DNA from 3 places in the Kribbella sp. VKM Ac-2566 genome. Region 1 is predicted to be linked to each of the others. Evidence: riboswitches for the same ligand, from Rfam matches in the RefSeq annotation. Region 1 holds a riboswitch; each other region holds the start of a gene.

Evidence for each region. Region 1 has a riboswitch for cobalamin ahead of cobN (cobaltochelatase subunit CobN). Riboswitches for the same ligand answer to the same signal wherever they lie in the genome.
Region 2: another riboswitch for cobalamin. It lies ahead of EV647_RS37695 (CbtB domain-containing protein); the one in region 1 lies ahead of cobN (cobaltochelatase subunit CobN).
Region 3: another riboswitch for cobalamin. It lies ahead of EV647_RS30685 (magnesium chelatase subunit D family protein); the one in region 1 lies ahead of cobN (cobaltochelatase subunit CobN).

The regions. Positions count from the first base shown of each region.
Region 1 is NZ_SODT01000008.1:4,769-8,772, reverse strand. Features, by position in the region: gene EV647_RS03085 (DUF3500 domain-containing protein) at 1-771, shown strand, start outside; gene EV647_RS03080 (vanadium-dependent haloperoxidase) at 777-2,045, opposite strand; cobalamin riboswitch at 2,201-2,324, shown strand; gene cobN (cobaltochelatase subunit CobN) at 2,359-4,004, shown strand, end outside.
Region 2 is NZ_SODT01000015.1:128,956-132,959, forward strand. Features, by position in the region: gene EV647_RS37685 (MFS transporter) at 1-313, shown strand, start outside; gene EV647_RS37690 (LysE family translocator) at 602-1,243, opposite strand; cobalamin riboswitch at 1,659-1,790, shown strand; gene EV647_RS37695 (CbtB domain-containing protein) at 1,827-2,024, shown strand; gene EV647_RS37700 (CbtA family protein) at 2,029-2,769, shown strand; gene EV647_RS37705 (histidine phosphatase family protein) at 2,766-3,314, shown strand; gene EV647_RS37710 (alpha/beta hydrolase) at 3,378-4,004, shown strand, end outside.
Region 3 is NZ_SODT01000013.1:535-4,538, forward strand. Features, by position in the region: gene EV647_RS42230 (hypothetical protein) at 1-113, opposite strand, end outside; gene EV647_RS30675 (3-keto-5-aminohexanoate cleavage protein) at 326-568, opposite strand; gene EV647_RS43755 (3-keto-5-aminohexanoate cleavage protein) at 592-1,059, opposite strand; cobalamin riboswitch at 1,054-1,183, shown strand; gene EV647_RS30685 (magnesium chelatase subunit D family protein) at 1,252-3,465, shown strand; gene cobO (cob(I)yrinic acid a,c-diamide adenosyltransferase) at 3,467-4,004, shown strand, end outside.

The DNA of each region.
Region 1 (4,004 bases):
AAGCGCGGTCTGGCCGACTTCCGCGCCGTGATGGCGGCCGAGATCATCGTCCGCGGTCTCAGTGATCCGATGGAGGTCGCGGAGGCCGGGGGATGGGAAGGGTCGACGGTCGGCGACCGCTACTACCTCCGCGTGCTCGGCGACCCCGCCGGGACCGGGCCGTGGGCCTGGCGGCTGAACGGTCACCATCTGGCGCTGCACGTGACTCTGGTGGACGGTGCGATCTCGTTCACCCCGCAGTTCTTCGGGTCGAATCCCGCGGAGGTCCTGTCCGGGCCGCACGCCGGGCGACGGTTCCTGGCGGCCGAACAGGATCTCGGCTTCCAGCTCCTGCACGCCCTCGAGCCGGCCCAGCTCGAAGTCGCCCTCGTCTCGGACGCGGCGCCCGACGACATCCTGACCCGCCACGACCCGGTCGCCGACCCGTCGCTGCTGCACCGCGGCCTGGCGTACGGCGACATGAACGAGGACCAGCGCCAGCTCCTGAGCCTCCTCATCGGTCAGTACGTCGGCCGCGCCGCCGGGCCGATCGGGTTGCAGACGTGGAACGACATCACCGAGCAGGGGATCGAGCGCCTGACCTTCGCCTGGGCCGGCGCGACCCAGCCGGGCATCGGCCACGGCCACTACTACTCGATCGCCGGCCCCACCTTCCTCGCCGAGTACGACAACACCCAGGACAACGCCAACCACATCCACTCGGTCTGGCGAGACCTGCGCAACGACTGGGGCATGGACCTCCTGGCAGCCCATTACGCCATGCACCGCTGACTGGTTCAGTGCACGGGCAGGAACTCGTGGGTCGCGATCCAGGTGGAGGTGCGGTGCCCGAGCCGGTTGCCGTCGTCCATCGCCTGCCGGAAGTGCAGCCCCAGCCAGATCCTGGCGTTCTTGGTTTCCGCGTCCAGGGCCGCCGCGGTGGCGTAGTGGCGGCTCGTCCCGGTGACCGAGGACGAGACGTCGATATCGATCGAGCGCGCTCCGAAGAGCCTGCTGAACGTCTCCGATGCGGCGCCGGTGAGGCAGGCGTGCCCGCTCACATATTCCGGGTACGGCGGTGTCGCGACCAGCGGGCTCCAGCTGGGATCGGCCGCGGTCGCGGGATTCCCGTCGGTGTCCGCCAGCCGGATCGCAGTGATCGGACGCCAGTACGCGTAGTCGTATTTCGCCCGCCAGCAGCCGATCACCGCGTCGGCGGTACCGGTGTTGAGGAGCGCGAAGGCGCGCGCGGTCCGGACGATGTCCATTCCGCTGCTCGTCGTTCGGTCCCGTAACGCCGCGTTGTACTGCACGGGCACGGGCGCGTTCCAGAACAGCGCGGTCTGGGTCTGCTCAGGGGTGCGGGACGAACCCACGGCGGCGCCCATCGCCTTCACCTCGGCGAAGTCACGGGCGTAGGCCTTCGACGTGATCGGGTCGGGACCGGGCAGCCGCACCTGGGTCGGCGACTTCAGCGCGAGGGGTCGCACGAAGCCGAGCCAGGGAGCGAGCATCGGCGCGAACAGTTCCGGGGTCGGACGCCACACACCCGGGGCAGGGGTGACATCGAGAGTGATGGGCGCGCCACGCCCGTCGTTCGTCCGTGCCGCGATCAGCGACGCCGCCGCAGCCTCGCCGACTCGCTGCCCACGACTCTTCGCGGAACCGTCGGGGATGCCGCTGAGCGAGGTGGCGTAGTCAGACGCGAGATTCGAAGCGGAGGCGGGGAAGTAGTGGCTCAGGACGCGGTACGCCGCAGTGGCGGCCGCTGCTTCCGTCGACGCCCTGCCGTGGACCGACGGTTGTCGCAGGTACGGCCGGTAGCGCCCCTCGATCGCCACCACCGCGTCGTACACGGCGATCGAGACGAAGCCGAAGTACAGCGTGGAGACCGGGACCGGAGTGGCGTTCTCGGTGAAGATGGTGCGGGTGGCAATCGTGTTCCAGGTGGTGACGACCGCCGGATCGGAGTGGTGTGCCGAAGCGTCGGCCGGAACCGTGACGGCCGAGCCGGCGAGTCCGGCGACCAGGACGACGGACGTGGCAAGCGCGTGATTGAAGCGCACAGGAGTCTCCTTCAGTCGAAAGTCGAACGACTTGCGCTGAAGCAACGATGTGCGCTGCTGGAGGGGGTCAGCGGCTCAAGCCCTCTCTGCCCGGACTACACCCGGGGTCCAGTGCGGTCAAGCATCAAGCGTTGGCTCTGCAGGTGCTGCCCGGGGACGTCGGATAGAGTCGCGGCGTCAATCGACGGCATCAGCAGGAACCCGGTGTGAGTCCGGGGCGGTCCCGCCACTGTGACCCGTGAAGGGGAGTCAGGAACTGCCGCCGTCGTACCTGAAGTCGGGGCGTGGATACCCCGGAAAGGAACGCGTGCGCATGCCTGCGAAGCTGTTGTTGCTGTCCACTGCCGACACCGACCTGCTGGCGGCCGCCGCGGCGGCCGCCGGGTGGAGCGTTGCGAACCCGGCCCGGCTCGAACTTGCCGGTCTCGAACCACTGCTCGACGACGCCGAGATCGTCGTCGTCCGGTTGCTCGGTGGGCGCCGCGCTTGGGAGGACGGGCTCGACGCGGTCCTCGCCTCGGGGAAGCCCACGGTTGTCGTGAGCGGTGAGGCCGCGCCGGACGCCGAGTTGATGTCGCTGTCGACCGTGCCCGCCGGTGCGGTCACCGAGGCGCTCGCCTACCTGCGTGAGGGCGGCGCGGACAATCTCCGCAACCTGGCCGGCTTCCTGCGGGACACGTTGCTGCTGACCGGCGACGAATTCGATCCCCCACGTGCGCTCCCGGCGTACGGCGTCCGTGGATCCTTCGTCGACGACGATCGGCCCGTGGTCGGGATCGTGTACTACCGCGCGCACGAGATCTCCGGGAACACCGCCTTCGTCGACGCGCTCGCGGCGGCGGTCGCCGAGGCCGGCGCGCAACCACTTCCCGTGTACTGCGGGACTCTTCGCGGGCTCGACCCGGCCGAGAACGTCGAGCTCTTCGATCTGCTGCGGAAGTGCGACGTGCTGGTCACCACACTCCTCGCCGCGGGCGGTGCGGTGGCGGCGAACGCGAGCGCGGGCGGTGCGGATGATGCGTGGGACGCGGGCGCCCTGGCGTCGCTCGACATCCCGTTGATCCAGGGCCTCGCACTCACCTCGACCCGCGAGCAGTGGGTGGAGAGCGACGCCGCCGTGAGCCCGCTGGACGCCGCGACGCAGGTGGCGATTCCGGAGTTCGACGGTCGGCTGATCACGATCCCGTTCTCGTTCAAGGCGTACGACGCCGATGGTCTGGCGCGTTATGCGCCGGATGCGGAGCGGTGCGCGCGGCTGGCCGGGATCGCGGTCGCGCATGCCCGGCTGCGGCACGTTCCGCCGGCCGAGAAGCGGATCGCGCTCGTGTTGTCGTCGTACCCGACCAAGCATGCGCGGATCGGGAACGCTGTCGGGCTGGACACGCCGGCGTCGGCCGTCGTCTTGCTCGGGCAGTTGAAGGACGCCGGATACGACCTGGGCGACCTCGATCTGAGCGAGCTGCAGGGCGCGGACGGTACGGACGGCTTGATTCACCGGTTGATCGCGGCGGGCGGACACGACGTCGACTGGCTGACGGACGAGCAGTTGGCCAACGCGGTCGCCAAGGTCCCGCTGTCCACGTACGCCACCTGGTTCGGTCGCGTGCCGGAGTCGTTGCAGGAGGCAATGACCGGGGCGTGGGGTGAGGCGCCGGGGGAGTTGTACGTCGACACGTCCGGTGACGAGCCGGCGATCGCGCTCGCCGCGCTGCGGTTCGGGAACGTGGTGCTGATGATCCAGCCGCCGCGTGGCTTCGGCGAGAACCCGGTCGCGATCTACCACGACCCGGACATGGCGCCGTCGCACCACTACCTGGCGGCGTACCGCTGGCTGGAGGCGTCACCCGACGAGGGCGGATTCGGCGCGCAGGCCGTCGTACATCTCGGGAAGCACGGCACGCTGGAATGGCTGCCCGGGAAGGGGATCGGGATGGCGGCCGGCTGCGCGCCCGATGCCGT
Region 2 (4,004 bases), on a different contig from region 1:
GCTCAACCCGGACGTGCCGGTGCTGGTGGGCATCCTCGGTTGGAGCCTGACCGGTCTGGGCATGGGGACCGTGTTCCCGACCCTGTCCGTGCTGGTCCTGGAGTACTCCGAACGCGACGAACAAGGCGCCAACAGCTCCGCCTTGCAGCTCAGCGACTCGTTGTCGACCGCAACGATCCTCGCGATCGGCGGATCACTGTTCGCCGCGATGGAACCGCACTCCGCCGTACTGGCGTACCTAGTCGCCTTCGGTCTGCCGGCCTTCCTCGCACTCCTCGGCGTACCAGCAGGCCGCCGTACCGCTACCGCCTAAGTACTTGCAGCGCGTGTTGGAACTGGATTTTGTGCAGGTCGACAGTACGTATACGTCCACTGCCCGGGAATCCGGCCCGCCGCCCGGTGTGCGGTGGCGGGTAGTAGACGTATACGTACTGTCGAGATGCAGTTTCGGAGGAATGCGTCCGCACGTGCCCGCGGTCGGTCGGGTGTTGGAGGAAGAGACATCCTGTGGGCGCTGCGGACAAGGAATACCCGGTGCGAGCCCACCAGAACCTGTCTCACGGCCGCAGTTCGCCATACATGGGGCACACAGGAGACGCACTTACTCCTTAGAGCCGGTGACCGCGATGCTGGCGCCGAGGCCGATGATCATCAGGCCGCCGGTGCCGCCGACGAGCTCGAGCCGGCGCGGTGAGCGAGCGAACCACTCGCGCGCTGTGCCGGCAACGAACGCCCACACGCTGTCCGAGCAGAGCGCGATCAAGATGAAGATCAGCCCGAGCACCAAGATCTGCGCCCACGCCGGCGCGCCGGCCCCCTTGTCGACGAACTGCGGCAGCACAGCAGCGAAGAACACCGCCGTCTTCGCATTCGTCACCCCCACCAGGAATCCCTGGCGGATGGTCCGCCGGGTAGTACTCGGCTTCGCCGTACCGCGCATCGCCTCGACCAGCGACTTCCGCGAGCGAAACGCCTGCACCCCGAGAAAGATCAGGTACGCCGCGCCCGCGAGCTTCACCACGGTCAACGCGATCGCACTCGCCGCGATCAACGTCCCGAGCCCGAGCGACACCGCCCCCAGCAGAATCGCGGCCCCGAGCGTGTTCCCCACCATCGTCAGCACAGCTTCCCTCCGCCCAACCGCCAGCGCCCGCCCGACAATGAACAGCACACTGGGCCCTGGCACAACGATGATGATGAACGCAGTAATCGCAAACGCAAGCAAGTGATGAGCGGACGGCATGTCGTCCAGGGTAAGCGCGACGGGCGGATGTGGTCAGCCCAATTGCGCGACGCGCAGGAGCTTGCTTCGTCGCGAGGCTCCTCAGCGCAACGCCCCTGCGCGCTACCCACCCCCGCTTGGCGCGGTGCGCCGCCGAGTCGTGGAAATCGGCGGCGAAACGGGCGAAAAAACGACCACGATCCACGACTCGGCGCAGGGGTCGGGAGCCAAACGACACGACTCGGTGGTCGGAGCAGGTGCGGGGCCGGGAAGAGGGTCCACATCCCACCTCCCGTCCACATCCCACCTGCTGCCCACGGCCTCCCTGGCCATTACCCCCTCTGCCCACACCACCGCCCCGTCCACACCACCTCCGCGCCGGCGAGGTGTGGGTGGGATAGGTCACCGGCGCGCCGTGGTGCGTTGACCGGGGGGTGGGGTGGCCCCTACGGTTCGAGGGTCAACCTGCGGTGCCATGAGGGAAGCCGGTGAGAAGCCGGCGCGGCCGCGCCACTGTGATCGAGTTTCGGCTCGTAAGTCAGGACGCTCGGGCACTCGCAGCCTTTCTAAGGGGACGCGCACTTCCCCAGGAGGTTCAGTTCAGATGGCAGTTCCTGCCCAGTCGGTCGCCGTACCGGCGCTCTCTTCCAAGCTTCTCGCCGCCGCGCTGCTCAGCGTCGGCGTGATGCTCCTGCTCGCGTATCTGGTCGGGTTCGACCGGGGTGCGGTGTCCCGGTCCGGGATGTACCTGCACGAGCTGATGCACGACGGTCGCCACCTTCTCGGCGTTCCCTGTCACTAACGACATGCGCACCTTCGGATCGCTCCTGGTGCGCGGACTGATCGTCGGACTCTTCGCCGGCCTGCTGGCCGGAACGTTCGCCTATGCGGTGGGCGAGTCGCGTGTCGACGCGGCGATCGCTATCGAAGAGTCCGGCGGTCACGCGCACACTCACGCTCATGAAGAAGACCACCACGAGGACCCGCTCGTCAGCCGGGACGGCCAGCGGGCCGGCCTGTTCCTTGCCACCAGCCTGTACGGCGTTGCGCTCGGCGGGCTGTTCGCGGTCGCATTCACGCTGCTCCGCCGCAAGCTCCGGACGGGGAACGACGCGTACGCCGCGCTCGGACTCGCCGCGGCGGGGTTCGTCGGCATCGTGCTGGTCCCGTTCCTCAAGTACCCGCCGAACCCGCCCGCGGTCGGTGATCCGGACACGATCACCCGCCGTACGGTCACCTATCTCCTGACGCTGGTGATCGGCCTGCTCGCCGTCTGGGCCGGTGTCGCGCTGTCCCGGTGGGCCGCGCGGTACGGCGAGGTCGCCCGGCTCGCGGGCGGTGTCGTCGGGCTGGTCGTCACCGTGGTGACGGCGTACCTGATTCTGCCGCGGATCAACGAGGTTCCGGAGACGTTCCCCGCTACGCTGCTGTGGCAGTTCCGGTTCGCCTCGCTCGGTACGCAGGCGACGCTGTGGCTCCTGCTCGGATTCGGGTATGCGGTCGCGGTGGACCGCCGGCCGATCCGATCGAAGGTGGCTGCCGCTTGACGGCTCTCACAGTGCTTGCGCACGCCCTGACACCCACGTTGCGCGGACTCGTACTCGGTGGGGACGCCGAGCCGGATCCGGCGAGTCTCGAGGCGGCGCGCGAGCTGAAATTGTCTGCCGATGCCGTGTACGCCGGGCCGGAGCAGGCCGCCGTACGCACGGCCGCCGTACTCGGGCACGACCCGGTGGTGGAGCCGGCGCTGCGGGATCGTGAGTACGGCGAGTGGACCGGGCGCGAGCTGGAAGAGCTACTCGCGTCCGAGCCATCGCGCACCCCGGCATGGCTCGAGCGGCCGCACACCGCCACGCCCGGTGGCGAGACCGAGAACGACGTGCTCGCCCGGGTTGCCGATTGGTTGGGCGATCTCGCCGCGCGGGAGCACGGTTCCGCGCTGGCGGTCGTTCATCCGGCGATCGTCCGCGCGATCGTCCTGTACGTCGTCGACGCGCCCGCGGAGTCGCTGCGGCACGTCGACGTACGCCCATTGGCCACGGTCAACCTCTCGTACCACTCCGGCAACTGGTCACTGGCCTTCACCCCTTAGGCCTGACAAACTGCGGTTGGCCCGGTTGCACGCCCAGGTGACCGGCTGTCACGGGGAGTCACGATGACCGAGTCCGACCAGCTTGCCGAACGGTTCCGTGCCAACCATGCCGTGCTCGTCGCGGCTCGGGACCGGCTGCAGGCCGCCGTCGACGCCGGTACGGCGAGTGACGATCAGCAGAAGCGGCTGGACACCGTCAAGGAGCTGCTCACCCCGGTCACCGTCACCGACGTGGATGCCGACGGCAACGTCGTCGAGGTCCAACGGCTGCGACAGTTCCTCGAGGTCGATCCCGAGGGGCAGGGCCGTGCGGTCGAGGTCCTCGGTGATCTCCAGGCGGCGAAGAACATCGCGGTGCTGGTGCCCGGGATGGGGAACAGCCTGGACACGTTCCGCGGGCAGTCGGACCGCGGTGACCTGATCAAGCAGGAGGCCGGACCGGGTACGGCCGTTGTCGTGTGGCTCGACTACGACTCACCGCAGAGCCTGGTGCAGGCCGCGAGCAAGGACGCGGCGGTCGCGGCCGGCCCGCGGCTCGCGGAGTTCATGAACGAGGTCGACGAACTGAAGGCCGAGGATGCCGATGTCACTCTGGTCGCGCATTCGTACGGAACCGACGTGGCCGCGCAAGCGGTGATGGCGGGCGCCCGGCCGAAGCGGCTGGTGATGACGGGCTCGCCGGGAATCGCG
Region 3 (4,004 bases), on a different contig from region 1:
CCGCTCGTCGTAGGGCTGGCGGCTTGCGGGTCGGCCGAGCCACCTGCGGCCGGTGCCAAGATCTGCCAGGCGACCGACGCGAGCTGGTGGTACGACGCGACAGTGCCGGTCATCTCACCGGCGCCGTCGACGGCTCGAACCTGCCGCTAAGAATTGGCGACCGGGGCCTCATGTTCCAGCGGTCGGATTGCCGCGTGTTCTCCGGAGAGACGGCCGCTGCCACGCGAAGCAGCGGGTCGAGCTGACGAGGAAGCTTGTGCAGCAGGCGGCCGGCGTGGTCGGCTGTCTTCCTCGGATCCCGTGACCCGCGAGGCCTCCTCGGCGGTCAGATGTAGTGCAGTAGGTCGGCGTTTGACTGCGCTGGTTGTCCTTTGGGGGTGGTGAGCATGTCTTCCAGGCCGGCTCTGAGGTTGTACCCCTCCGACTGCGCCCAGCGCAGTACTGGCCAGGCCCACTCGTTCTCGCCGTGCACCAGTGTGTCGGCGGGTGGCAGGAGGTCCAGTACGGCGCGGGCCGCGGTGACGCCGTCCGGGCCGGGGGAGATGCCTGGGATCGCCTCTACGAGCACATGCGAGGTATTTCCGTGCCGCCTCAGGGGTGAACAGCCCTGCCTCTACACCGATGCCTTTGGCCAGCAAGAGGCCCGCGACGCGTTCGGCGCCTTTCTCGTGGAAGTTGACGCTCGCGAAGTCTGCTACCGATTCCCACGCTGTGATCAACCGGAGCCGCTCGTCCAGATCCGGGACGAGCGGCTTCTCTCGTTGACACGCCGACGGGCACGCCGGGGCAGTTCCGTCGTACGGCGGTCACCGCTGCCTGTACGTCGGCGTACTCGAGGGTCTCGAGCCCGCTCGCTCCGCGAGGGTGGATGTGCAGCGCGTCGGCTCCTGCGGCGACGGCTGCGGCGGCGTCCCGTCCCAGCTCGTCGGGTGTGATCGGCACGCCTTGGTGATCCTCCCCCGTGCGGTCGCCGTTGAGGCAGGCCTTGATCATGGGCACACGGTACGTGGTGAGTGCCACGTGACCGGGGGTGCGTTGTGGCGCGGGGGGATGTGTCATGATCGGGCCGACGGCTGTGGAGGAACACCGGTGACCAGCGTGCTGGGAGTCCGGGGCGGTCCCGCCACTGTGACCGGGAGGAATCCCGGAAGCCAGGACATCTGCCGCCGTCCGCAGGCTCGCGATCATCGTGGGCCGGCGTACCGGCCGTAGCGGGCGTGGACACCCGCTCGACGAAAGGGACCACCGCCGATGCGGGCTCCGTCATTCAGCGGACCGTCGAACTCGTTCCCGTTCACCGCGATCGTCGGGATGGACGATCTCCAGCTCGCGCTGATCCTGGCGACGATCTCGCCGGCCATCGGCGGTGTGCTGATCCGCGGCGAGAAGGGTACGGCGAAGTCGACCGCCGTCCGCGCCCTCACCGAGATCCTGCCGCCCGTCGACGTGGTGCCGGGCTGCCGCTTCTCGTGCGATCCGGACCACCCGGACTCGTCCTGTCCCGATGGCCCGCACGCAGTCCTGGAACCTGCCCCGGACCGTGACGCGCTGGGGCGGGCGGCTGCGGAGCGTGCTGCCTCGCAGGGTGCCGGCGGGCGGGGTGTGCGTGCCGCTCGGCTGGTGGAGTTGCCGGTGGGGGCGACCGAGGATCGGGTGCTCGGGTCGTTGCATCTGGAGAAGGCGCTCGCGGAGGGCGTGACGGCGTACGAGCCTGGTCTGCTCGCCGCGGCGCATCGCGGGTTGCTGTACGTCGACGAGGTCAACCTGCTCCACGACCACCTGGTCGACGTGCTCCTCGACGCCGCCGCGATGGGGCGTGCGAGCGTCGAGCGGGACGGTGTGTCGGTGACCCACCCGGCGCGGTTCGTGCTCGTCGGCACGATGAACCCCGAGGAGGGCGAGCTCCGGCCGCAGCTCCTCGACCGGTTCGGGCTGACCGTCGACGTGGTCGCCAGCCGCGATCCCGCCGTCCGCGTGGAGGTGATGCGCGCGCGGCTCACCTACGAGGCGGACCCGGAGAGCTTCGTTGCCCGGTACGACGGTGCGCAGCGGGAACTCGCCGAACGCATCGTGAAGGCGCGCGACCTGCTGACCGAGGTGATCCTGACCGACTCGGCGCTCCGCCAGATCGCGGAGATCTGCGCGTCGTTCGACGTCGACGGGATGCGCGCCGACCTGGTCACGGCCCGTACGGCGGTCGCCCACGCAGCCTGGTCCGGCCGCACGGTCGTCGAGGTCGACGATGTGCGGGCCGCGGCCAAACTCGCCCTCCCACACCGCCGCCGCCGGAACCCGTTCGACGCCCCCGGCCTGGACGACCAGCAGCTGGAAGAGGCCATCAACAACAGCACCCCACCCGAAGACCCGGACGACGACCCGAGCCCAGGCGGACCGGGCAGCTCCGGCGGATCGGACGGGAACGAGGCCGGCGACCACCGCCAAGCGGACGGATCGGGCGAGTCGACAGACAAGGGCGCTGAACCTGCCGGCACACAGCACGCCGGCACTGACACGGCGGATCCGACCACCGCTGCGGACGCCACCGCACCTGACCGCCTCCCGTCGAACGCGGGTGACCGCCGGAAGGGCCCGGAGGACCAGACGACCGAGTCGGACGGAGCGGGCGTCGCGCCGAGTGGTGAGGTTGTGGGGAGTTCTGCGCCGTACAAGGCTCGGCTGCTGAGTGTCCAGGTGGCAGGGGCGGGTGTTGCGGGGCGGCGGTCGCGGGCGATCACCGAGGTGGGGCGTGTCGTGGGGGATCGCGGCAGGGTTGGGCATGAGGCGGGGCGGCCGCATTTGCTCGGGACGATGCGCAACGCAGCGCCGTACCAGAAGGTTCGCGGGCGCAGCGGTCCTGGACTGGTGGTGCGGGCGGACGATGTGCGGCTCGCGGTGCGGGAAGGGCGTGAGGGCAATCTCGTGCTGTTCTGCGTCGACGCCTCCGGTTCGATGGGGACGAAGAAGCGGATGGGTGAGGTGAAGACGGCGATCGTCTCGCTCCTCCTCGACGCGTACCAGCGCCGCGACACGGTGGGCCTCGTCACGTTCGCCGGCGCCGGAGCGACGGTCGCGTTGCCGCCGACGGGCAGCGTCGAGACCGCCGTACGACGGCTCGAATCCCTCCCGACCGGTGGCCGTACGCCGCTCGCCGAAGGGCTGCTGCAGGCGGCCGAGGTACTGCGGATCGCCGCGATCCGCGATCCGCGCCGACGCCCGCTCCTCGTCCTCGTGACCGACGGCCGCGCGACCCACGGCGAGAACGCGTTCGCCCGCGCCCGCCAGGCGGCCGGATGGCTGGCGCAGCGCGGGATCGCGACCGTCGTGGTGGATTGCGAGCCGCGCCGCGGCATCCGTCTCGGACTTTCGGCGGAGCTCGCCGCGGACCTCGGAGCGGAGTACCTCGACCTCGGAGACGTTGCCGCGGGCAACCTCATCCGGACGGTCACCGAACGGAAGGCGGCCTGAGATGCCGAAGGGACAGCCGGTCGCCGTACCGGAGGACGGCCTGACCACCCGCCAGCGTCGCAACCGTCCGCTGCTGATGGTGCACACCGGCGAGATGAAGGGGAAGTCGACGGCGGCGTTCGGGATGGCGCTGCGGGCCTGGAACCAGGGCTGGAACCTCGGGGTCTTCCAGTTCGTGAAGAGCGCGAAGTGGAAGGTCGGCGAGGAGAGCGCGTTCAAGGCGCTCGGCCGGCTGCACGAATCGACCGGTGAGGGCGGGCCGGTCGAGTGGCACAAGATGGGCGAGGGCTGGAGCTGGTCCCGCAAGGCGGGTACCGAGGAGGACCACGCCGCCGACGCGGTCGAGGGCTGGCGGGAGATCCAGCGCCGGCTGGCCGCCGAGACCCATGACCTGTATGTGCTCGACGAGTTCACGTATCCGATGAAGTGGGGCTGGGTCGACGTGGACGAGGTCGTCGACACGCTCGTCAACCGTCCCGGACACCAGTACGTCGTGATCACCGGACGCGACGCCCATCCCAAGCTCCTCGAGGCCGCCG